3 regions of the Ewingella sp. C233 genome follow, and region 1 is predicted to be linked to each of the others. Evidence: predicted binding sites of a transcription regulator. Region 1 holds the regulator's gene; each other region holds the start of a gene.
The links. Region 1 encodes Fur, which represses iron uptake genes when iron is present. Its sites were predicted from a motif close to ATAATAATGAGAACNACTATCAA; they were not measured.
Positions count from the first base shown of each region.

Region 2: a site for Fur is predicted at 3,828-3,850, ahead of fepD (Fe(3+)-siderophore ABC transporter permease). Genes of this name have one in related genera too.
Region 3: a site for Fur is predicted at 5,682-5,704, ahead of exbB (tol-pal system-associated acyl-CoA thioesterase). Genes of this name have one in related genera too.

Region 1 is NZ_JBUZRI010000001.1:2,401,548-2,409,713, reverse strand. Features, by position in the region: gene chiP (chitoporin ChiP) at 1-1,423, shown strand, start outside; gene chiQ (ChiQ/YbfN family lipoprotein) at 1,465-1,815, shown strand; gene ACZRKO_RS10885 (beta-N-acetylhexosaminidase) at 1,829-4,510, shown strand; gene fur (ferric iron uptake transcriptional regulator) at 4,661-5,116, opposite strand; gene fldA (flavodoxin FldA) at 5,426-5,953, opposite strand; gene ACZRKO_RS10870 (methyl-accepting chemotaxis protein) at 6,383-8,047, shown strand; gene ybfE (LexA regulated protein) at 8,116-8,166, opposite strand, start outside.
Region 2 is NZ_JBUZRI010000001.1:2,594,144-2,602,309, reverse strand. Features, by position in the region: gene ACZRKO_RS11765 (amino acid adenylation domain-containing protein) at 1-884, shown strand, start outside; gene ACZRKO_RS11760 (ATP-binding cassette domain-containing protein) at 888-1,706, opposite strand; gene fepG (iron-enterobactin ABC transporter permease) at 1,703-2,689, opposite strand; gene fepD (Fe(3+)-siderophore ABC transporter permease) at 2,734-3,804, opposite strand; gene entS (enterobactin transporter EntS) at 3,940-5,208, shown strand; gene fepB (Fe2+-enterobactin ABC transporter substrate-binding protein) at 5,209-6,177, opposite strand; gene ACZRKO_RS11735 (isochorismate synthase) at 6,376-7,605, shown strand; gene ACZRKO_RS11730 ((2,3-dihydroxybenzoyl)adenylate synthase) at 7,731-8,166, shown strand, end outside.
Region 3 is NZ_JBUZRI010000003.1:274,720-282,885, forward strand. Features, by position in the region: gene ACZRKO_RS16505 (fimbria/pilus outer membrane usher protein) at 1-803, shown strand, start outside; gene ACZRKO_RS16510 (Csu type fimbrial protein) at 800-1,765, shown strand; gene ACZRKO_RS16515 (cold-shock protein) at 1,846-2,334, opposite strand; gene alkB (DNA oxidative demethylase AlkB) at 2,423-3,085, opposite strand; gene ACZRKO_RS16525 (shikimate 5-dehydrogenase) at 3,207-4,025, shown strand; gene exbD (TonB system transport protein ExbD) at 4,223-4,654, opposite strand; gene exbB (tol-pal system-associated acyl-CoA thioesterase) at 4,661-5,587, opposite strand; gene ACZRKO_RS16540 (TRAP transporter substrate-binding protein) at 6,065-7,042, shown strand; gene ACZRKO_RS16545 (TRAP transporter small permease) at 7,100-7,612, shown strand; gene ACZRKO_RS16550 (TRAP transporter large permease) at 7,638-8,166, shown strand, end outside.

The sequences.
Region 1 (8,166 bases):
AAAACCTGTCGCCTTAGCACTTGCCGGTACGTTACTTGGCGGCGGTATGATGGCCACGCCTGACGTGCAGGCTGCGGGCTTTATTGATGATTCAACGCTCACCGGTGGCGTCTACTACTGGCAGCGCGAACGCGACCGTAAAGACCTGAATAAAACCAAAGAAGAAACCCGTCCCGACGGCAGCAAAGTGACGGTGAACAACCCCGATTACAATAAGTACGCCACTAATCTTTCACACTCCACGGCTAACCTGAATCTGGACTTCTCCTCCGGCTATGCCTGGGACATGTTTGGGCTCGACATCGCAGCGTTTACCGCCGTTGAATTAGCTGAGGCCAGTGACAGCGGTCATCCGAACGAAATTGCATTTTCCTCCAGCAACCACGCTTATAACGAAGATTACTCCGGTGATAAAGGCGGCGTCAGCCTGTATAAAGCGGCAGGTAAATTTAAATATGGCGACTTTTGGGGCCACGCCGGTTATATCCAGCCGACAGGACAAACGCTGATTGCGCCACACTGGAGCTTTATGCCAGGTACCTATCGCGGTGCTGAAGCCGGTTACAAGCATGATTTCGGCGAACCAGGTGAGCTGAGTTTCTCCTATATGTGGGCGGACAAATACAAGTCACCATGGCATCTGGAGATGGATGATTTCCGTCAGAACGATAAAACAACCGGCGTCTCTTACATCCACTCCCTCGGCGCCAAATATGATTTCAAAAATGATGTCGTACTGGAAGCGGCTTACGGCCAGGCTGAAAGCTACGTCGATCAATACTTCGCTAAAGCCTCTTATAAAATGGAATTGGCGGGTAACCCGCTGACCACCAGCTACCAGTTCTACGGTGCGGAAGACCGCATCAACAACCAGAACGATCCGAACAGTCTGTATGACGGTCTGGCGTGGTTGCAGGCGCTGACTTTCGGCTACACCACCGGTCAGTTTAACTGGCGCCTGGAAGGGACGATGGTCAAGGCTGATGGTAATCAGGGCTACTTCCTGCAACGCATGACACCAACCTATTCCTCCTCTAATGGACGCCTTGATGTGTGGTGGGATAACCGCTCAGACTTCAACGCCAACGGCGAGAAAGCCGTCTATGCCGGTGTGCTTTACGACCTGGCTAAGTGGGATCTTCCTGGTCTGGCCGTCGGCGGTTCCTACGTCTACGCCTGGGATGCCAAACCTAGCAGCAACCCGATGTATGACCAAAGCCAACGCCTGAAAGAGAGCGCCTGGAGTCTGGATGGCCTGTACACCATTCAGGAAGGTCGTGCCAAAGGCACCTTATTCAAACTGCACTACACGCAATACGACAACCATTCCGACATCCCAAGCTGGGGCGGCGGTTACGGCAATATCTTCCAGGATGAGAAAGACGTGAAGTTTATCGTCATCGCTCCGTTCACTATCTTCTGAGGCCCGCTGTCGTGATGAAAAATACTATGAAAATGAAATCAATCAAAAATGGTTTGTTTATGTTGGCTGCGGTCGCGGTACTGAGCGCTTGTGCGGATCCGTCAGCTTCTGCAGAAAAAGCGGAAAAAGCAAAATTACGCCAGTCGTACAGTAACTGTATTAACACCGCAGATGGTGCACCGGACAAACTCGCCACCTGCCAGGCGATACTTGAACAGCTAAAAACCATCAAAGAGCATCAAGCCTTTGCTGAGAAAGAAACCGTTCGCGTCGTGGATTACCAGCGTTGCCTGACTGCACGTAAGACCGGTGATGGCCAAGCCTATGCGCAAGATTGCGGAAAAATCTGGCAGGAAATCAGAGCGAACAATTCGCCTGCGCCAACAAATTAAGGATGATGCTGAGATGGGGAAATTAAAAATAAAAGCGCTGGCTGTCGCCACCCTGATGGGGGGCATGCTTGGCGGAGCCGGCAGTGCGATGGCTGACCAAAAGCTGGTGGATCAACTTAGCCAGTTAAAAGTGAACTATGCGCTGCAGGATAATCAGGCCGGAGAGCATGGGACCCATTGCAGCGTGCTGGGTGCCGACTGGGCATCTTGTAATACGGCCACCATCACGCTGACCAACGCCGGTCAGGAGATCAAAGCCAAAGACTGGGCGATCTATTTCCATAACGTGCGCCGCATTTTAAAAGTGGATAACGATCAGTTCACGATCACGCGCATCACCGGTGATCTGCACAAACTTGAACCGACCGATAAGTTTACCGGTTTTGCGGCCAATCAGACCGTCACCATTCCGATTGTCGGTGAATACTGGCAGCTGTTCGAAAGTGACCTGATCCCGCGCTGGTATGCGACTTCCGGCAATGCTCAGCCAAAAGTGCTGACCAATACCGATACCGAAGATTTACATCAGTTTATTACGCCGTTTAAAGGCGATCAGTGGAAACGTACCTCCACCGATAACAACGTGCTGATGACACCTGCCAGCCGTTTTGTGAAGAACGAAACGCTGGCAGTATTACCGGCTGCAACGCTGCGCGGGCAGATAGTGCCCACGCCGCTGGAAGTTAAGATCCATGCCGGTGATGTTGACCTCGCCAAAGGTGTCGCGTTGGATCTCACCGCGCTGGAAAAACCGGCGGCCGATGCGGTCATCAAACGCTTCAACCTGTTGGGTATTGCTGAAAATCCGTCGGGATACCCGATTCATACGCAAATTTCTAAGGCTAAGTTTGCCGGGAAACAGGCTGTTTCTGGTGCGTATATTCTGAATGTCGGCAAGAAAGGCGCTGAAATAACGGGTTATGATCAGGCAGGGGTATTTTATGGTCTGCAATCGATCCTGAGTTTGGTACCGTCTGACGGCAGCAAAAAAATTGCCCAGCTTGACGCCAAAGATGCACCGCGCTTTGATTACCGTGCGATTTTCCTCGACGTGGGGCGCAACTTCCACACCAAAGCGGCTGTATTACGCCTGCTGGATCAAATGTCGGCTTATAAGCTGAATACTTTCCACTTCCATCTCAGTGATGATGAAGGATGGCGTATCGAAATTCCGGGCCTGCCGGAGCTAACGGAAGTTGGCGGTAAGCGCTGTCACGACCTGACAGAAACGACATGCCTGTTACCGCAACTGGGTTCAGGGCCGGATAGCACCAATAACGGCAGCGGTTTCTTCTCGCGTCAGGATTATATCGACATCGTGAAGTACGCTAAGGCGCGCCAGATTGAGGTTATTCCTGAAATCGATATGCCAGCACACGCCCGTGCCGCTGTGATCTCGATGGAAGCGCGCTATAAAAAACTCATGGAAGAAGGTAAGGAGAAAGAGGCTAACGAGTTCCGCCTGCTGGACCCTACCGATACGTCTAACACCACCGGCGTACAGTTCTACGATCGTCACGGTTATCTGAACCCATGTCTGGATTCGTCAAAACGCTTTGTTGATAAAGTGATTGGCGAAATCGCTGGCATGCATAAAGCCGCTGGGCAGCCGTTAACCACCTGGCATTTTGGTGGCGATGAAGCCAAAAATATCTTCCTCGGCCCAGGCTATCAGGACAAAAATGGCAAAATCGAACCGGGTAAAGGCATTATTGATCTGAGCAAGCAGGACAAACCCTGGGCGCAATCCCAGGTTTGCCAGGCGATGGTAAAAGAGGGCAAAGTGCAGGACGTTGAGCACTTGCCAAGCTACTTCGCGGTTGAAGTCAGCAAGCTGGTGAATGCCCACGGTATTGAGAAAATGCAGGCCTGGCAGGATGGTCTGAAAGATGCCAAAGACGCTTCCTCGTTCGCGACTAAACGTACCGGTGTAAACTTCTGGGATACCCTCTACTGGGGCGGTTTTGACACAGCAAACGACTGGGCCAACAAAGGTTATGAAGTGGTTATTTCTAACCCGGACTACGTCTACTTCGATTTCCCGTATGAAGTGAATCCGCAGGAAAAAGGGTACTACTGGGGCACGCGTTTCAGTGACGAAGCTAAAGTGTTCAGCTTTGCGCCGGACAACCTGCCGCAGAACGCCGAAACCTCGGTTGACCGCGACGGCAACGCCTTCGAAGCGAAAAGCGATAAAGCGTGGCCAGGTGCTCACGGGATCTCCGCGCAGCTATGGAGCGAAGTGGTCCGCACCGATGATCGTATGGAGTACATGATCTATCCGCGTCTGCTGCCACTGGCTGAGCGCGCATGGCACCGTGCGGACTGGGAAATGGATTATAAAGCCGGGCGTGAATTCTCTGGTGGTAAAACGCATCACGTTAACACTGAGGCGCTGCATAAAGAGTGGCTGCTGTTCGCGAACCTGATGGGCCAGCGTGAATTGCCGAAGATGGATGCGGCCGGTGTCGCTTACCGTCTGCCGGTGCCGGGAGCCCGCGTTGCGGGAGGGAAACTGGAGGCCAACGTTTCGCTGCCGGGGCTGGCTATTGAGTATTCACTGGATGGCGGCAAGCAGTGGCAGCGTTACGATGACGCACAAAAACCACAGGTCAGCGGCGATGTTTGGGTTCGCTCCGCGTCCGCCGACGGCAAACGTTTCAGCCGTGCTGAACACGTTGACGGCAAAGTCTGACACTGAATCTCTGCCTTATCAGACCCCGGCTTGCCGGGGTTTTTTTATGTCTGCGGTAATGGTGACATGAAACCGCAGGCATAAAAAAACCGCTTTTCAGCGGTTAATGGATGTTCTGCATGACAGAACGCATGACGGCAAAATTCTGGCTTACAGCGCAGGTTTATCGTTATGCAGGTTTTCGTCTTCGCGGCAGTCACCCAGTTCGCAGTGGCCGTAAAGATAAAGACTGTGGTTGGTCAGTTTGATGCCATGTCTCTTGGCAATTTCGCGCTGACGTCCTTCGATGTACTCATCACGGAATTCGATCACACGGCCACAATCCAGGCAGATCAGGTGATCATGGTGATGTTGCTGGGTCAGTTCGAAAACAGATTTTCCCCCTTCGAAGTTGTGACGGGTCACGATCCCGGCATCATCAAACTGGTTCAGTACGCGGTAAACCGTCGCAAGACCAATTTCTTCACCCATATCAATCAGTTGCTTGTATAAATCTTCCGCACTGACGTGATGACCTTCCGGCGCTTGCAGCACTTCCAGGATCTTAAGTCGCGGAAGCGTGACTTTTAAGCCAGCTTTCTTCAGTGCGGTATTGTTGTCAGTCATGCGGATTCAGTCCTGTTACTATGGTAATCACGTTGAGGCATGAAGCCTGTGATGGCGGTTCATGATGAAACGGTAGTCTGTTAACAAAGATCGCATCTTTCATTGCCATAGCGAAAAGATCGCAACGGCTTGATCAATAGAAAAAACACCTAAACTTAGTGTACCTTGATACCGAAGAAAGTTACAATTTTGTAGCGGTTAAATTGTTAATTTCAGTAATAGTTTGGCCCTTTCAATGGAGAATCAATCACTCAGGAGCGGTATCCTGTCGTTCGATCATTTCGCCAGTTCGTCAGGGCCAATTCAGGCTTAGCCAATAATCTCTGCCAAACTCAACTCTGCTGAAATCTGCTTAACCCAGCCATCCACACGTTCGTTGGTCAGTTCAGGTTGACGATCTTCGTCAATGGCCAGACCGATGAAATGTTTGTCATCAGCCAGACCTTTAGAAGCTTCGAAGTGGTAACCGGCCGTTGGCCAGTGACCGACGATCACCGCGCCGCGTGGCTCGATGATGTCACGCACGGTGCCCATCGCGTCACAGAAATACTCGGCATAATCTTCCTGGTCACCACAGCCAAACAGAGCAACCAGCTTACCTTCGAAATCTATCTCTTCCAGCGTTGGGAAAAAGTCGTCCCAGTCACACTGTGCTTCACCGTAATACCAGGTAGGAATGCCGATCAGCAAAATATCGAATTTTTCCAGATCCTCTTTGCTGCTTTTGGCGATGTCATGTATCTCGGCAACGTCTTTACCCAGCTGCTTTTGGATCATTTTAGCGATGTTTTCGGTGTTACCTGTATCGGATCCAAAGAAGATTCCTACTACGGCCATAAGATTTCTAACCTCTTGTTCTCAATGAAGTGCTCTGCATAGCAGGCAGTAATGCTGCAGATAATAGCAAACTCGCCGCCTGGAGAATATGCCTGTGCATCCCAGTACGGATCGGACAATAAGTCTATCGGGCATTAATGCGAAGCGTTATCGCCTTCGTGTGTTTTATGCCCTTTGTAGGGATATAAGCCTTGTCCCTGCTGGAAATCTGGTTATTCGCAATTGTGAAATAATTTCACCTTGGTCCTAAATTTTACTCATGTAGCGCCGATAGAAGATGCGAGAGGAATCTCAACATAATAAAGAAATCGATGCCCGGAGAGGTGTTCAACCATGTCCCGGGCTGATGCCAGACGGTGATCTGTTTGATTCTCTGCATCCCCGTTAATCTCATAAAAAGAAACGTAAACGTTTCACGAGAGGCACATTGTGCAATTTTTGAAAAACATTACCATCAGGAAAGCGATGTTAGGGATCCTTGGCGTTTTTTGCGTCATGTGGGCTTGCGTTGCGATCTACACCATTTCTTCACTTAACTCACTGACCAAAAATGCTGAAATTAACGTCGCCTTAGTCAATGATCTGACACTGGTACATAAAGGCAGCGACCAGTATTTCCGTTCACAAACCCGTCTGACCCGTGCGATGGCTATGCTTCAGGATGATCCGACGAAAGGCCCTGAAATCTTCGACAGCGCAAAACTGGCGCTGATGAACATGACTCAGGCGCTGGCAGCGTTTAAAAACACGGCCCATCCGGGGCTGGATGATGCGGTGGTACAGGAGCTGGTCACTGACTGGTCTGCATTGGCAGAGCAGGGCGCGACGCCACTGTTTAATGCCGCCCGCAGTAAAAACGTTGAGGCATACAAGCAGATTTCCAATGTGTCGGTGGTTCCTCTGAGCGTCAAATTTGGTGCCTCAGTTGAGAAGGTCAATGGTCTGATCGCCAGTGCGCTACAGAAATCGGAACAGGAATCCAGCCGCCTGACCCGGATGAGCAAAATCATCCTGTTAGTCGCGTTTGGTCTGGGCATTGTGATCCTCTTCCTAACCGATCGCTATCTGGTCTGGGGACTGGTCAATCCGCTGAACAAGATCCGCGACCAGTTTGCGGTCATTGCCCGGGGTGACCTGACGCATGATCTGGAAGAGTTCGGCAAGAACTGCGCCGGAAAACTCATCCCGCTGCTCAACGCCATGCAAGGCAGCCTGATCAATACCGTGCAAACTATCCGTAACTGTACCAATAACATTTATCAGGGAGCGTCCGAAATTTCTGCAGGAAACAACGATCTCTCCTCGCGCACCGAGCAACAAGCTTCCGCTCTCGAAGAGACGGCGGCCAGCATGGAGCAACTCACCGCGACCGTGAAACATAATGCCGACAACGCCCATCACGCCAGCCAACTGGTGGTGGAAGCCTCTGCCACGGCCCGTAAAGGCGGCAACATCGTGGCCGATGTGGTCAGTACCATGAAAGAGATCTCAGGCAGCTCGAAGAAGATTGCTGAGATCACCTCCGTCATTAACAGCATTGCTTTCCAGACCAACATTCTGGCGCTCAATGCCGCAGTAGAAGCCGCGCGTGCGGGCGAACAGGGGCGCGGTTTTGCCGTGGTTGCCAGCGAAGTGCGTAATTTGGCTCAGCGCAGCGCGCAGGCCGCCAAAGAGATTGAACAGCTGATCAGCGAGTCAGTATCCAGAGTCGACAGCGGCTCAAAACTGGTGGAAAACGCCGGTTCAACCATGGATGACGTGGTGCGCTCGATAACACATGTTACTGATATTATGGCTGAAATCGCCTCGGCATCGGATGAGCAGAGTAAAGGGATCAGTCAGGTTGCTATTGCAGTGACACAGATGGATAGCGTCACTCAGCAGAATGCCGCGCTGGTGGAAGAGGCATCACAGGCAGCCGTTTCGCTGGAAGAGCAGGCATCACTGCTCAATAACGCCGTCGCGACATTTAAGCTTAAAGACAGCGTGACGAGGGTCAGCCAGAAGGCAGCCGCAGCAAATAAATCGCCTTTATTGCGCCCGCAAACCGCATTGGCAGATGGCAGAAACAGTGAGAATTGGGAAACGTTTTAAGAAGGAAGTGTGCTGAACATCAGGGAAGAAAAACGTGCGGGTACCGGAAACGGCTACCCGCTTTCGTGTTAGCTATTCTGACCGTTAAGATGTGCGAGCAGCATCTCTTCAATCAGTTC
Region 2 (8,166 bases), 190 kb from region 1:
TGGCGATGCGTCTGGCGGCAGAGCTGCGTCGCGAGCTCGGTAAACCGGTGTCGGTCGGACAGGTGATGGTGGCCTCACGCGTCGAACAACTGGCGCAACTGCTGGCCGAAGAACGCACGCAGGAGGAGGCGGATCGCAGCGGTTTTGATGCTGTGCTGCCACTGCGCACCGGCAGCGGGCCGACCTTGTTCTGCCTGCATCCCGCTTCGGGTTTTGCGTGGCAGTTCAGCGTGTTGCCGCGTTATATCGACGAACATTGGTCGCTGGTTGGTATTCAGTCGCCGCACCCTGATGGCCCGCTGGCGCTCAGTCAGAATATGGAACAGGTGTGCGATGCCCATTTGCAAACCGTGCTCTCGGTGCAGCCGCACGGGCCTTACCATTTCATCGGTTATTCGCTCGGCGGCACGCTGGCGCAGGGCATTGCTGCCCGTTTACAGGCCAGAGGGGAAGAGGTGGCATTTCTCGGGCTGCTGGACACTTATCCGCCGGAGACCCAGAGCTGGGACGTGATGCTGGATGACAACGTGTTGCAGGAGATCCAGCGCGAACGCCAGCAGTTCCGCGCCGCCTCTGAACAGACGCTTGAGGGGGGACCGAGCGAAGCTCGCCAGACCATGTTCGACCATATTGAAGCCAACTATGCGGACTCGGTGCGGCTGCTGTCGGCGACGAAAACTGCGCGTTTCCACGGGCAGGCGACGCTGTTTGTCGCCCGTCAGACGTTACAGGAAGGAATGGATGTGCAGCAGACCTGGGCAGAATATGTCGATGCCTTGCAGGTTCACGAGCTGGACTGCGCGCATGTAGACATCGTCTCTCCGGCGTCATTCAACGTGCTGGGGCCGCTGCTGAACCGTGTATTGCGAACCTTAGCCGTTTAGCGCTCAGGCCGCTGGCGAAGGCTCTCTTCCCAGCGGCACCACCAGCGGCGTATGCGAAACCGGATCGTCAATGATCATACAGCGCAGCCCAAACACCTCTTCAATCAGCGCCGTAGTGACAATCTCGGCCGGTGGGCCTTCGGCGACAATCTTGCCGTCGCGCATGGCGATCAGGTGCGTGGCGTAGCGGCAGGCGTGGTTGAGATCATGCAGAACTACGACCAGCGTGCGGCCCAGATTGCGGTTCAGATCCTGCATTAATTCCAGTAAATCAATCTGATGGGTGATGTCGAGCCAGGTGGTTGGCTCATCGAGCAGCAGCAGTGGCGTTTGCTGCGCCAGTACCATGGCGATCCACACCCGCTGGCGCTGCCCGCCTGAAAGGGTATCTACGGCACGGTCCGCCAGTTCGCTGATGCCGGTCGCCTGCATGGCCTCGCTTACCGCCAGCCGGTCAGCCTCACTCCAGCGGCTGAACAGGCGCTGATGCGGGTAACGTCCGCGGCCGACTAAATCCTCGACCAGAATATCACCGGGCGCGACGGAGCTTTGCGGCAGCAGCCCGAGCTCACGCGCCACCTCTTTGGTGGCATAGTCGCTGATCTGCCGCCCGTTGAGCAGTACGCTGCCGGACTGTGGCGAAATCAGGCGGCTGAGCGTGCGCAACAACGTGGATTTTCCACAGGCGTTCGGGCCGATGATCACCGTTAATTCGCCGTGCGCAATAGCAAGGTTCAGCCCCTCAATGACCACTTTCTTGTCATAGCTCAGGGTCAGGTTTTCACCCCGAAGCGGGGCGGTATGGCGGGTGGTTGTCATCATTTTCTGCGTGACTCTCGAATTAATAATCCAATCAGGTAAATGCCGCCGAGGCTCACGGTCAGCACTCCTACCGGCAACTGATAGGGGAGGAACAGGCGTTGCGTAGCGACGTCGGCCGCCAGCAGCAGCAGTGAACCGGTCAGGCCTGCGATAAGCAGCGGCTGGGACTGATTAGGACATAACCGGCGGGCAATCTGCGGCGCAACCAGCGCGATAAAGGAGATTGGGCCGGCCACGGCGGTGGCGGCCGCCGTCAGCGCGACACCCGCCAGCATGAGCAGCAGCCTCGAACGTTCGACCGGCACGCCCAGCGCGCGGGCCATATCATCGCCCATCTCCAGCAAATGCATCCGCCGCGAGAGCAGCAGCGTAAGCCCCCACGCCAGAATAATCAGGCCGACGACGGGCAGGTTTTTGGCCCAGGTGATGCCATTCAGCGAACCCGCACTCCATAATCCGGCAGTCAGTGCCGACTCAAGCGAGGCAGAAATCACCAGCCAGGTATTGCCCGCCACCAGCAGCGCGCGCACGGCGATACCGACAATGATCAGGCGGAAGGTGTCGACGCCGTTGCGCCATGCCAGCAGATAGACCACCACGGCGGTGAGTAATCCGCCCGCCATTGCGCCAAAAGTAATACCGAGGATCGTGCTGTTAAACAGCACGATCGCCACCAATACGCCGCTGTAGGCACCGGTATTGAAGCCAATCACGTCAGGGCTGCCAAGCGGATTGCGCATCAGCGACTGAAAAATCGCCCCGCTGGCGGCCAGCGCCGCGCCCAAAATCAGCGCCATCGCCACGCGCGGCAGCCGCCACTGGGTGACGATGACTGTCAGATTATGCGGGCCTTCGCCGCGCAGGGCGTTGAGCACCTGCCATGGTGTGAGCGACAGCGTGCCACTGCCGAGGCCATAGACGGTCAGCACCGCGCACAGCAGGATAAGAATAAATATTGTGAGTATCTGGCGTGAAAAAGGCATGAATTTACGCGAACAAGGGGGCATAGAGGCGATTGTCGTCATCATCAACACCGCTTCATCAGGGCGCGGTTACGCACCAGAATAATCAGCACCGGCGCGCCGATAAACGCCGTCACGATGGAAACGCGCAGCTCACCCGGCACCAGGAGCCGCCCGGCGATGTCCGCCGTCAGCAGCAAAATGGGCGTCAGCACCAGTGTCCAGGGCAGCATCCAGCGTGGATCTGAACCGGCCAGATGGCGGGCGATGTGCGGCATAATCAGCCCGACAAAGGCAATCGGTCCCACCGCTGCGGTGGCGCTGCCGCACAGCAGGGTCACGGCTAGCAGACCGCAAAGCTGTGTGGGGACAATACGGGTACCGAGCGCGGTGGCCAGATCGCTTCCCATACTCAGAGTGTTCAGGGCGCGGGTCATCAGCAGTGCGAGAACCGCGCCGCTGATAATGGGTAAAGTCACGACGCGGATCACCTCCATACTGCGGATATCCAATGAACCAGCCTGCCAGAAACGCAGCTGATCAAACACCAGCGGATTGAGCAAAGCGAGGCCGGACGAGAAGCCCTCCAGCACGGCGCCAAGCGCCACACCGGCCAGCGTCAGGCGGATCGGACTGACTTTTCCGCCACCTATCGCGCCGATCAACGCCACCATCAGCGTTGCGACCAGTGAACCGGCGAAGGCGAACCACAGATACTGGCTGATATCGGTCGCACCAAAAAAGGTGATGCCCAGCACCACGGCAAAACCGGCACCGGCGTTAACGCCAAGAATACCGGGGTCAGCCAGCGGATTGCGGGTGAGGATCTGCATCAGCGCACCGGCCAGACCGAGCGCCACGCCCGCCAGCAGCCCGGCCAGCGTGCGCGGTAAACGTGCATCGCGCACGATCACGCAGTCGGGCAAGGGGCACTGACCTTGCAGGGCGGCCGTCACGGTGTTGAGCGGGATCGGCTTTGCACCCACGCTGAGACTCAGAAAAATAACCAGCGCCAGCACGGCAACGGCCAGCAACATAAATAGCGCGCGGCGCAGCCATGCCTGCGAAGGAACGCGTAGCGGCGGCTTTTCCCTCGGGAAAAACGTGGGGGATGGTTCCGTAAGAGGCCGTGACATAAGGGATAAATACACCAAAGTTAATCTTAATGATATTTATTATCATTATCTATTGCGTTTAGCTATGGTAGCATGAGTTATCTTGCTATAGCACTACTTTGACTGTGCCTTTTACCCACATGTGACACCTTGATAATGAATAAGCCTTCGATTTTGCTCGATTTTTCCCTGCTGAAAACCCACGCCACGTTCCGTGCGGTTTTCTGCGCCCGCTTTATTTCTATTTTGGCACTCGGTTTGCTGGGCATTGCCGTGCCGGTGCAGATTCAGTCCATGACCGGCTCAACCCTGCTGGTAGGGCTGTCGGTCACGCTGGCTGGCAGCGGCATGTTTATCGGCCTGCTGATGGGCGGCGTCATGGCGGACCGCTACGAGCGCCGCCGCCTGATCCTGTTTGCACGCAGCACCTGCGGCCTCGGGTTTATCGGCTTGTGCATCAACGCTGCGTTACCTGCCCCCTCGCTGACGCTGATCTATCTGCTGGCGGTATGGGACGGTTTCTTCGGCGCGGTCGGAGTGACGGCACTGCTGGCGGCGACGCCCGCGATTGTCGGACGTGAAAATCTGGTGCAGGCCGGGGCCATCAGCATGCTGACCGTGCGGTTCGGGTCGATTCTCTCACCGGCTATCGGCGGGCTGGTGATTGCCAGCGGCGGGGTGGTGTGGAACTACGGTCTGGCGGCCGTCGGCACGGGTCTGACGCTCATTCCGCTGCTGAAGCTGCCGCAGCTCGCGCCGCCGGTGCAAAAGCGTGAGCATCCGCTGCGGGCGCTGATTTCCGGTTTCGCTTTCCTGCTGCAAAACCGGGTGATTGGCATGGTGGCGCTGTTGGGCGCGCTGCTGACCATGGCGAGTGCGGTGCGCGTGCTTTACCCGGCGCTGTCGGGGATCTGGCAGGTCAGCGCTTCGGAACTGGGGCTGATGTACGCCGCCGTGCCGCTCGGCGCCGCTGTCGGTGCGCTGACCAGCGGACGGGTGGCAAACGTGGCGCGCCCCGGTTGGCTGCTGCTGATGACCGCTATCGGTGCGTTTGTCGCCATTGGCCTGTTCAGCCTGATGCCGTGGTTTGGCCTCGGGTTAGCTTTCCTGGTGGTCTTCGGCTATCTCAGCGCCATCAATGCGTTGCTGCAATATGCGCTGATTCAAAACCTGACGCCGGATGATTTTCTCGGCAGGATTAACGGCCTGTGGACGGCGCAGAACGTGACGGGAGATGCCATCGGCGCGCTGCTGCTCGGTGCGATGGGCTCGGTGATGTTACCGGCCATGACTTCGGCGAGTTTCGGCTTCACGGCGGCGGTGCTTGGCGTGGTGCTGGCGTTTATGATGCGGGCGTTACGCCATACCATAACGGGCGGGCAACAGGCTCAGCCTGCGCCCACCCGTGCGGTCAGTGAGAAATGATCAGCGAGCAGTAAATAGCGTTTCCAGCCGCGTCAGCAGATTGCTGGCGCTGTAGTAATCCAGGCGGAAGGTGTCATTGCCGAGAGAATAAACCTGCTTGTTTTGTACCGCCGGAAGATGGGTCAGAAATCGGTTGTCCATCAGCCGCTGGCTGTCGCTGTCATCGCCAGAAAACAGCAGCAGGCTTTTGCCGTTCAGCCCTTCAGCCATATTTTCACCGGCTAATTGCACGATGTCTTTACGTACGCCCTGGCTCTGGCTGCCGTGCACACTGTCTGGCGCGGTGGCCAGCGTGAAGCCCAACTCGTGCAGTAATTGTCCCTGTGGTGAAGCGGCCGTCCACAGATTGGCTGCCTTGCCGTCCGGACGGTAGACCAGCGCCGAGACCGGCTGTGCAGGGAGCTTCAGCTCACTTTTTAGCTTTTTAACCCGCTCATCAAACTGCCGCACGGTGGCATTCGCCTGCGCTTCATGGCCAGTGGCGACGCCCAGCTGCAACGCCAGTTCCTGCCAGCTTTTATCGTCATAGTTGACGACTAAAACCGGCGCGATGGCAGAAAGCGGGTCATACAGTTTCAGCGCGGAATCCCCGCCGGTGGCCGAGATAATAATAAGATCCGGTGCTTCCCCGGCGATGGCTTCGGCATTAGGTTCACCGATGTACAACCGCTGCACTTTGCGCTCGGTGGCAAGCTTGCCCCACTGGCGGAAAAAGCCCTGCGCGTCGGCAATCCGGCTATTGGGGCTGGTGGCTCCGCTGGCGATCACTGGCGCATCAATCGCCAGCAAGGTCCCGGTGAGGGTGACGCTGGTGGAGACAATCCGCGCGGGCGCATGGGCCAGCGTAATGCTGCCGTGAGCACTTGGGATCTCGCGTGGCCAGCCCGTTTCTGCGGCCAGACTGGCGTTGCAGAGCAGAACGGAAATCCCGCCCGCAAGGGCCAGACGGTGGATCAGGGTATTGTTCACTTTCGACATCCTCAAGTATAGCGTGCTGAAAATTCTCACTTTATCAGTGAGTTTGAACTTTCCGTTGTGGTGAAAAAAGCACATGGCTTCAGTTTACGATTATTGACACACGTAAAATCGTCGAGTAGTTTACCGCCATTAGATGCAAATGATAATCGTTATTATATTCATTATCATTTTATTAATAGGAGTCGACTGATGGATGCTGTAGTGATGGACGGGAAAGGCAACGGGGCAGGGCAGACGGATCAACAGCGCAGAGCCGGTGCTGAAAGCGTGGCGGAGATATCGCCTACCGAGGGTTTTTTCCTCACTTCCCCTTTTCGCAGCTTAGCGACGCAGGGCTGTTTCACTACACTTACCTTGCCTGCCGCCGGGGGGGAAACACCCGACAGCCCGTTCCAGCAGGCGGTACAGCAGGCGTTCACTCAGGCGCGACACGCCGGTATTGCTCATCCGATCCTCTGCGGTGCCATTCCTTTCGATACGCAGCAACCCTCTGCGCTTTTTGTACCTAGAGAAGTGCAGTGGTTTGACCGGCAGACGTTTCTCGATAATACGCCGGTGACGCAAGGGGCGCTGCCAGAAGTGACCCGCAAAGCCGAACATCCCGCGCAGCCTGAATTTATGCAGATGGTTTCTTCTGCGGTAGAAGCGACTTCCCGCGGGGCGCTACGCAAAGTGGTGCTGTCGCGCCTGCTGGAGATCGAAACCCGCCAGCCGGTCGATCGTGCCGCGCTGATGGCGCGCATGATTGAGCAGAACCCTGGCGGTTATCACTTCCATGTTCCGCTGGAAAAAGGCGCGCTGCTGGGTGCCAGCCCGGAACTTTTGCTGCGAAAACTCGGCAACCATTTTCACTCCAATCCGCTGGCCGGTTCGGCCAGGCGCAACAGCGATCCGGTGCAGGATGACGCCGCCAAAAGTGCGCTACGGGTGTCTGCCAAAGACGTTTACGAACATCACATCGTCACCGACGGTATGCGCGAAGTGCTTGCCCCGCGCTGCGCCCATCTGCATATCCCGTCGCAACCTGAACTGCTCAGCACGCCGACCCTCTGGCATCTTGCTTCGCCTATTGACGGCGACGTGGCGGACAGTGCCGAAAACGCGCTTTCGCTGGCCTGTCTGTTGCATCCGACGCCAGCACTGTGCGGCACGCCAACGGTCGCTGCGCGTGAGCTGATCTCCCAACTTGAACCTTTCGACCGCGGCCTGTTTGGCGGCATCGTCGGCTGGTGCGATGCCGAGGGTAATGGCGAATGGGTGGTGACAATCCGCTGCGGCACGGTGAATGCCAATCAGGTTCAGTTATTTGCCGGTGCGGGTATCGTGCCCGATTCCACGCCAGAAGCGGAATGGGCAGAAACCGGCACCAAACTCAGTACGATGATGCGCGCCTTCGGCCTGCATACCCTTTGTTCTTGAAGCCGCAGGCTGCGTTAGCTGCGCTCGTTCACCCGAATCACTGACTCATGTCAGCTCATCGGGATTCTCTCGCTTGCCGCCTTGCTGCGACTCCAATTACTTTGGGTATGGACATTGATATCACCATGACTATTGCATTTACCCGCTGGCCGGACGATTTGGCGCAGCGCTACCGCGAACGCGGTTACTGGCTGGATCTGCCGCTGACCGATATTTTACAACGTCAGGCGCACAGCGATGCCGTTGCCATCACCGATGCGATTTCCGCGCTCACTTACCGCCAGCTGGCTGTGCAGTCAGACAGGCTAGCCGCCGCGCTGCGACGTCGCGGGCTGAAGTCCGGCGATACCGCGCTGGTGCAACTGGGTAACGTGACCGAATTTTACGTGGTGTTTTTCGCACTGCTGAAAATCGGCGTGGTGCCGGTGAATGCGCTGTTCAGCCATCAGCGCAGCGAACTGAACGCTTATGCGGCGCAAATCCAGCCCGTGTTACTGATTGCCGATGCCCATCACGCGCTGTTTGCTGACAACACATTTGTGGATGCTTTTGTTAAAGATC
Region 3 (8,166 bases), on a different contig from region 1:
GAGGCGTCAGCGTCAACGCCGGCGTACAACGCAACAGCGCCGGAAATTATCAGGAGCAGATTAGTGCCAGCAAAACCACGCCAACCGACGGCGGGCTGGGCTGGAATCTGGCTTACACCGGCGGCAGTGACCCATATCAGCAGGCCGATGCCACCTGGAAATCGCGTTACACCACGATTCAGGGCGGGGTTTACGGGCAGACCGGCGAGTACACCAACTGGGCCGATCTCAGCGGATCAGTGGTGTTCATGGCGAATGACTTTTTCCTGTCGGACAAGATTAACGATGCCTTCATCGTGGTCGATACCGGCAACTACGCCGGGGTGCCTGTCATGTATGAGAATCAGAAACTCGGCAAAACCGATAAAAACGGCCATCTGCTGATCGCCAACGTCAGCTCTTATTATCCGGCCAAAGTGGACATCGACACCCTGCCGCTGCCCGCCGACGTTGTGGCAAACCGGGTGTCGGAGAGCGTGTCCGTACGCGAAGGGAGCGGCATAGTGGTGGATTTCCCGGTCAAAAAAGTGCTCTCCGCCAGCATCCGGCTCAACGATATCCACGGCCAGCCGCTGAAACTCGGCACGCTGGTCACTGAACAGAACAGCCAGCAAACCACGGTCGCGGGCTACGACGGGCTGGTGTACTTCACCAATCTGCAACCTCACAACATGTTGAGTATCCGTCAGGAGGACAATTCGGTATGCCGGATTGGCTTTGACCTGAACAGCACTCATCACAGCATTGAGCAGGTCGGTCCGCTGGTTTGTCAGCCGCACGCGGCGTCAGGAGAGAGGAAATGAGACTGTTAAACATGGTATTACGCGGATTGATCGCTCTGTGGCTGTTTTGGGCGGGGATACAGGGCGCACAGGCGGCCTGTACCAGTACTTCAGGGACCGGAAGTTTTGGGTCGGTGACGTCGTTTGTCGTCGCCAGTACGCCCCAGCAGGTCACTGCCACCAGTGGCTTTACCTGCACCGGCGGCTTACTGACCTTAGCTGCTACCAACACTATCACCGCAAAGATTGCCTCTACGTCTAACGCCTCCGGCACGACGGCGCAGATGTTTAATGCCACCAACAGTGAATATCTGCCTTATATCATCTGTAAAGACAGCGGCTGCGGCACGCCGGTCAACGTCGGGGCCACCACCACCTGGACTTCGACCACATTGCTCGGCCTGCTCGGCCTGTTCAACTCCAGCGACGGCAGTTTGCCGCTGTACCTGAAAACGACAGCGGGAGCCAACCTGAAGGCCGGTCTTTATACCGATAACATTACGATTAACTGGACCTACCATATTTGCTTTGTCGGTGCGCTGGGTCTGTGTGTGTACACCGACGGAACAGCAACGACCGTGATTGCCGTCAGCCTGACGGTAAGCAACTTTTGTTATATCGACAGCGCGCCAGACGTCAATTTTGGCTCAGCCGCCTTTCCGAGCGGTTTTGCGTCCGTGACCTCAAACTCGCTAAGCATTCGCTGCACTCTCGGCGCCACTTACGGCGTTAACCTGAAGAGTAGTAATGACAGCAGCGGGCAGTTCCGGCAGATGTCTTCCACCAATAATAGTGTGACCAGTTATTTGCAATATCAGATTTTTAAGGGAGATGCGTCGCTGTGGACGGTGTCGAACGACACATCGATGACGGGGAGCGGCGCATCACAATTGATTGGTTACACCGCGACGGTCAACGCCAGTCAGGCCAATCCACCAGCCGGAATCTACAGCGATACGGTGCTGGTGACTGTGACGTATTGATCAGGAGGCTAAGTCAGGAGGGAAAACCGACCGGTGCGGCGCAGTCAGCGAAAACTGTCGCACCGGGGTAGACGCGCAAATTACAGCGCTTTGAGGATCTTCATCGTGTCATCAACATCAATCTCATCTTCGGAGAAGATGAACGTGGTGTTTTGGAAGGTCGTGACCGCCAGCTTTTTCAGCGTGCGCGTCTCCGCTTGCTTCTCTTCTTCTTCCTTCGGACGGATGCGGTTCATCAGCAAGCCAACCGACAGCACGGCATTCTCTTTGTTGATCTGAGATTCCGCAGGCACTTCTTCGCTGTAAGCGAGGAAAGACTTGATGCTGGTGATTTTGATGCGCTCACCGGCAATGAAAATGTAGCGGCTCTCTGGCTCGACTTTTACGGCAAACGCCGACAGGCCTTTATTGTTGGTGGTCGGCTCGAAAGTCACCACGGCGTCTTTCTTGATAAGCTCTGGGTTGGCGACTTTAATCACGTGGAAATAACGGTTATCGCCGTTTTCATCTTTGATAAAACCGAAACCTTTATCTTCAAACCAGGTTGTGATTGTCCCGTTCATCGCTATTACCACCTAATTAATCGTTCAACATGTCAAATTTTGCAGCGCGCAGTTTAAAGCAGTTCGCGCCCAAAGTCCTGTGCTTTACCGCAGATCAGGTCAGACTGCCCGCCTTTCTGAACGTCAGATTGAAACGGTACTGTCCCGTCAGCGGATGTTCGCCCGCTTTGAGTGGCAAAATACCGTGATAGCGCAGCCGCGACGGGCCGCCCCACACCACGATATCGCCATGGGTAAGCGTGACCCGCTGGGTAGCATCACTGCGTTCCATGCCGCCAAACTGGAATACCGCCGCAAGCCCGAGCGAAACCGAGACAATCGGCGCGCCGAAATCGTGCTCGTCTTTGTCCTGATGCAGCGACATTTTTGCCCCCGGTTGGTAGCGGTTAATCAGGCACGCATCCGGCTGAAAACCGGCAAAACCGGCCTGTTCGGCAGCGTCTGTCGCGAGGGCGTAAAACAGCGCAGGCATTGCGGGCCACGGCTGTTGATTTTCAGGCGAGGTGGCCTGATAGCGATACCCCTGACGGTCCGTCACCCAGCCGACATCCCCGCAGTTGGTCATGGCAACCGACATTGCATAACCGCCCGGCGTAGCGCGGTACTGGAACGGCACCAGACCGGCGATACGGTCAATCTCCGCCAGCAGCGCCGAGTCATCTTTCAGCGCCCCGCCGCGCAGCACCACCGCACCGGGAGCCAGCTCCTCACGCCAGTGAGGATGAAAGTCAGGGTGATCGAAAAGATCCAAATTCATGTCCACCTCCTGAAGGCGTTATCCTTTAAGTATAACAGCACAATTAAGGGTAGCGGCGTGACAAGCCTTTCAGCTAAGGTTTGCTCAGCGCATTCAACTGAGTTTTTATCAAGGAGGCATCATGAGCCGCGAAATCAACAAAGACACCCAACTGTGTATGTCACTGTCGGGGCGTCCCGGCAACTTCGGCACCCGTTTCCACAACTATTTGTATCAGGCGTTGGATCTGAATTTCATCTACAAAGCCTTCTCCACCAAAGATATCGAAGCGGCCGTGAAAGGTGTGCGCGCGTTGGGTATCCGCGGCTGCGCGGTCTCGATGCCGTTCAAAGAGGTCTGCATTCCGTTCCTCGATGAGCTCGACCCTTCCGCCACCGCCATCCAGTCGGTCAACACCATCGTGAACGACGATGGCGTACTGCGGGCCTATAACACCGACTACATAGCCGTGGCAAAACTGCTGGACCAGTATCAGGTGCCGCGTGAGTCTGTATTCGCCCTTCGCGGCAGCGGCGGTATGGGTAAAGCCGTGGTCGCTGCCATTCGTGATGCTGGCTTCAAAAAGGGTTATATCATTGCCCGTAATGAGCAAACAGGGCGTGCGCTGGCCGCGGAATACGGCTACGAGTGGAGAAGTGAAGTGGGCGATTTAGCCGTGGATATGCTGGTGAACGTTACCCCTATCGGTATGGCCGGTGGCGCGGAAGCGGAGACACTGGCTTTCGAACCGGCGGTCATTGACCGTGCCTCCGTCGTGTTTGACGTTGTGGCATCTGCGGGAGAAACCCCGCTGATTCGCTATGGCATCAAACAGAACAAACAAGTGATCACCGGCTATGAAGTGGCAGCACTGCAGGCGGTTGAACAGTTCGTGTTGTATACGGGCCAGCGCCCTTCGGATGAACTGATCACGCAAGCGGCCGCCCACGCGAGCGCCTGATACGCAACGTGACGCCAATAAAAACGGCCCGGATTTTCATCGCGGGCCGTTTTTATTAGAATCCGATGAAACAATACCCCCAATAATTCGAGTTGCAGGAAGACGGCAAGTTTGTGAGTCCACCAGAGCATAGATAACTATGTGACCAGGGCGAACAAGCGCACCAACGTATCTGCAGCTTGAAGTATGACGAGTATTTACTGAGAAGCCGCGCCGGTTTGTTCTGCACCGACTAATCCGACTTTCAGATAACCCGCTTTACGCAGGGTATCCATCACACTCATCAGCGTTTCATAATCGACCGACTTGTCTGCCTGGAAGAAAATGGTGCTCTGCTTGTTGCCCTGCGTGCGCTGGTCAAGCTGTGAGGTCAGGTCATCGCGGTTAACGACGCTGTCGCCCAGATAGAGTTGCTTGTCGGCTTTCACCGTCAGGAACACTGGTTTCTCCGGGCGCGGCTGCGGTTTGGCGGTCGAAGCGGGTAAGTCTACCCGCACATCAACGGTCGCCAGCGGCGCGGCCACCATGAAGATGATCAGCAACACCAGCATCACGTCGATAAAAGGGGTGACGTTGATGTCATGCATTTCACCGCTTTCGTCGAGATCGTCGTTTAAACGTATGGCCATGATTGATTACCCTACACGCAGCTGGCGGTCTGCCTGCGGACGCGGCGTTTCACCTGCGCTGGCAGCTAAATCCAGATCACGCCCCTGTAACAGTAAAATTTGCGCTGCCACATCACCCACCTGATGGCGGTAAGAGGCGATGGTACGGGCGAAGATGTTGTAAATAACAACCGCCGGGATCGCAGCAACCAGGCCCACGGCGGTCGCCAGCAACGCTTCGGCGATACCCGGTGCGACAACGGCCAGGTTAGTCGTTTGTGTCTGCGCAATACCGATGAAGCTGTTCATGATGCCCCAGACCGTGCCGAACAAACCGACGAACGGAGAGATAGCACCGATGGTGGCGAGAATACCATTGCCACGGCCCATATGGCGACCGGCGGCACTGACGCGGCGCTCCAGGCGGAAACCGGTACGATCTTTGATACCACCGTTGTCGGTAGAACCGGCTGACAATTCGAGTTCATTGCGTGCATCACGCAGCATCTGACTGCTGATGCTGTTGGCGTCAAAGCTTTCGGCCTGCTCGGTGGCTTCGTCAAGCGTGCGGACAGTTTCCAGCGCGGCGAACTCACGGCGCAGGCGACGTTTGCCGCTCCACACTTCGGCCCCTTTGCTAAACAGCAATGTCCAGGTAACGACGGAGGCCAGCAGCAGGCCAATCATTACGGTTTTCACCACCACGTCAGCGTGGTGGTACATACCGAGGACGGAGAGATCTTTAGGGATCACCGGTAAGGCTGCGGTTTCTTCAACAGGCGCAGCAGAAGTACTGACCGGCGTCACTGCCGCTGGAGTGTCGTTGGTGCTGGCTGCGGGTTGAGCGGTTTGCGTAACAGCTTCAGCTGCTGGCGAAGACGGAGCCGCGATTGCGTTGCCGCCGAGACCTGCCACCAAAACTAATGACATCAAAATTGACGCCATCTCTTTCATCTTATTGCGAGCCGTTTTCACGCGTCGCCTCCAGCCAGAATCAATGTGTACGGGGGTTTAATAGCGCCAAATCATATCAAACAAAAAGCTCGAATTGATAGTGGTTCTCATTATTATTTACATTATCCCTGCTGCCATCGCCCCTGTCATTGACCGGAAACAAGCTTTTTCCGTTTTACATGCAAATCCCACAACCCTACACAGTTCACATTTTTAGAAAAAAATGACACGCAAATCAATCATCTGACAGCCATTAGTAACATTAAAACAATGTTTTAAATATTAAGTAATATCATTTCAAAACTGTTTACAGTTTGTGATAATGCGCAAATAACCCGCACTCCTGATCGGGTATGTTGCTGAGGAAGGCACAGACCGGACACCGGCAGCCTTTGACCATGTCACTCATTTCCCCTGTTTTTCTATTTTCTTTAATGACTGTTTTCCTTAACAACGACGTACCCTGGAGACAAACTGATGAAAATGCAGCAAGCACTTCTCAGCCTTTGCCTGAGTTCCGCGACCCTTCTGTTCAGCCACAGCCTGCTGGCGCAGACCATAAAAGCCGCCGATGTTCATCCGCAGGGTTACCCGAACGTGGTGGCCGTGCAGCACATGGGTGAAAAACTGAAACAACAAACTGACGGCAGGCTGGAGATAAAAACCTTCCCCGGCGGCGTACTGGGGGATGAAAAGCAGGAGATAGAGCAGGCGCAGATCGGTGCGCTGGATATCATCCGCGTGTCGATGACGCCGGTAGCGTCAATTCTGCCAGAGATCAACGTCTTCACCCTGCCCTACGTCTTTCGTGACGAAGACCATATGCATAAGGTGCTCGACGGCAGTATTGGCAAGGAGATTGGCGACAAGATCACCCATGATCCGAAATCCCGTCTGGTCTTCCTCGGCTGGATGGACGGCGGTACCCGCAACCTGATCACCAAACAGCCCGTGGTGAAACCGGACGATTTAAAAGGAATGAAAATCCGCGTACAGGGCAGCCCGATTGCGCTGGCGACGCTTAAAGCCATGGGAGCCAATCCGGTGGCAATGGGCGTCAGTGAAGTGTTCAGCGGAATGCAAACCGGCGTCATTGATGGCACGGAAAACAACCCGCCAACCTTCGTCGCCCATAACTACCTGCCGGTGGTGAAAAACTACACCTACAGCCGCCACTTCATCATCCCTGAGCTGTTCCTCTATTCAAAAGTGAAATGGGACAAGCTGTCAAAAGACGATCAGCAACTGATGCTGAAACTGGCGAAAGAGGCACAGGACGAGCAGCGTGAGCTGTGGAAAACCTACAACGATACCTCTCTTGCCACCATGAAAGCGGGCGGCGTGAAGTTTTACGAGATTGACCGCGAAGTCTATTTCAAAGCCACCCAACCGGTACGCGATGAGTTCGGTAAAGGTCATGAAGACCTGATGCAGCAAATTGCCGACGTTCAATAACCTGATGTCAGGCGGCCTTTACGGCTGCCTGACTTTTCGCGCACTTTCGGGGGTTTCATGCTGCACGTTTATCAACGTCTGATGGACATACTTTATCTTTTCGCCATGTGGCTGGCGGGGATCGCCCTACTGCTGATGGTGGCGGTGATCCCTGTCGGGATCTTCGCCCGTTACGTCATGAACAGTGCCCTCTCCTGGCCGGAGCCGGTGGCTATCATGTGCATGGTGGCTTTTACCTTTATTGGCGCCGCCGTGGCCTACCGTTCAGGTTCACACATCATGGTCGCGATGGTCACAGACCGCCTGCCACCTGCGCTGAAAAAATTCTCCGCCCTGCTCGCCGACCTGATGATGCTGGCCATCAGCCTGTTTATCTTCTGGTACAGCCTGTTGTTGTGTAGCGAACTGTGGCAACAACCGGTGGCGGAATTCCCGCTGCTGACTGCCGGGCAAACCTATCTGCCGCTGCCTCTGGGTTCGGCGCTGACCGTGCTGTTTATCCTCGAGCAAATCCTTGCAGGCCCGCAGGCCCACCGCCCGGTGGTCCGGCTGGGTAATTCAGACGCCTGACGGCCCCTTTTCTGGAGCATACGTAATGGATGCCTTAATTTTGCTGTTAACGCTGGGAGTGATGCTTGCTATCGGCGTGCCGGTGGCGTACGCCGTTGGCCTGAGCGCCGTGGCTGGCGCACTGTGGATCGATCTGCCGCTGGAAGCGCTGATGATCCAACTGACCAATGGCGTAAACAAGTTTTCACTGCTGGCGATCCCGTTCTTTATTCTGGCCGGTGCCATTATGGCTGAAGGAGGGATCGCCCGGCGGCTGGTGAGTTTTGCTTATATCTTCGTCGGTTTTATCCGCGGCGGTTTGTCGCTGGTGAACATCGTAGCCTCTACCTTTTTCGGTGCTATTTCCGGCTCGTCGGTCGCGGATACCGCGTCTATCGGCTCCGTGATGATCCCTGAGATGGAGAAAAAGGGTTATCCGCGCGACTTCGCCGCCGCCGTGACCGCCAGCGGTTCGGTGCAGGCCATTTTGACGCCGCCCAGCCACAACTCGGTGATCTACTCGCTGGCGACCGGCGGTACCGTATCCATCGCGGCGCTGTTTATCGCCGGGATCC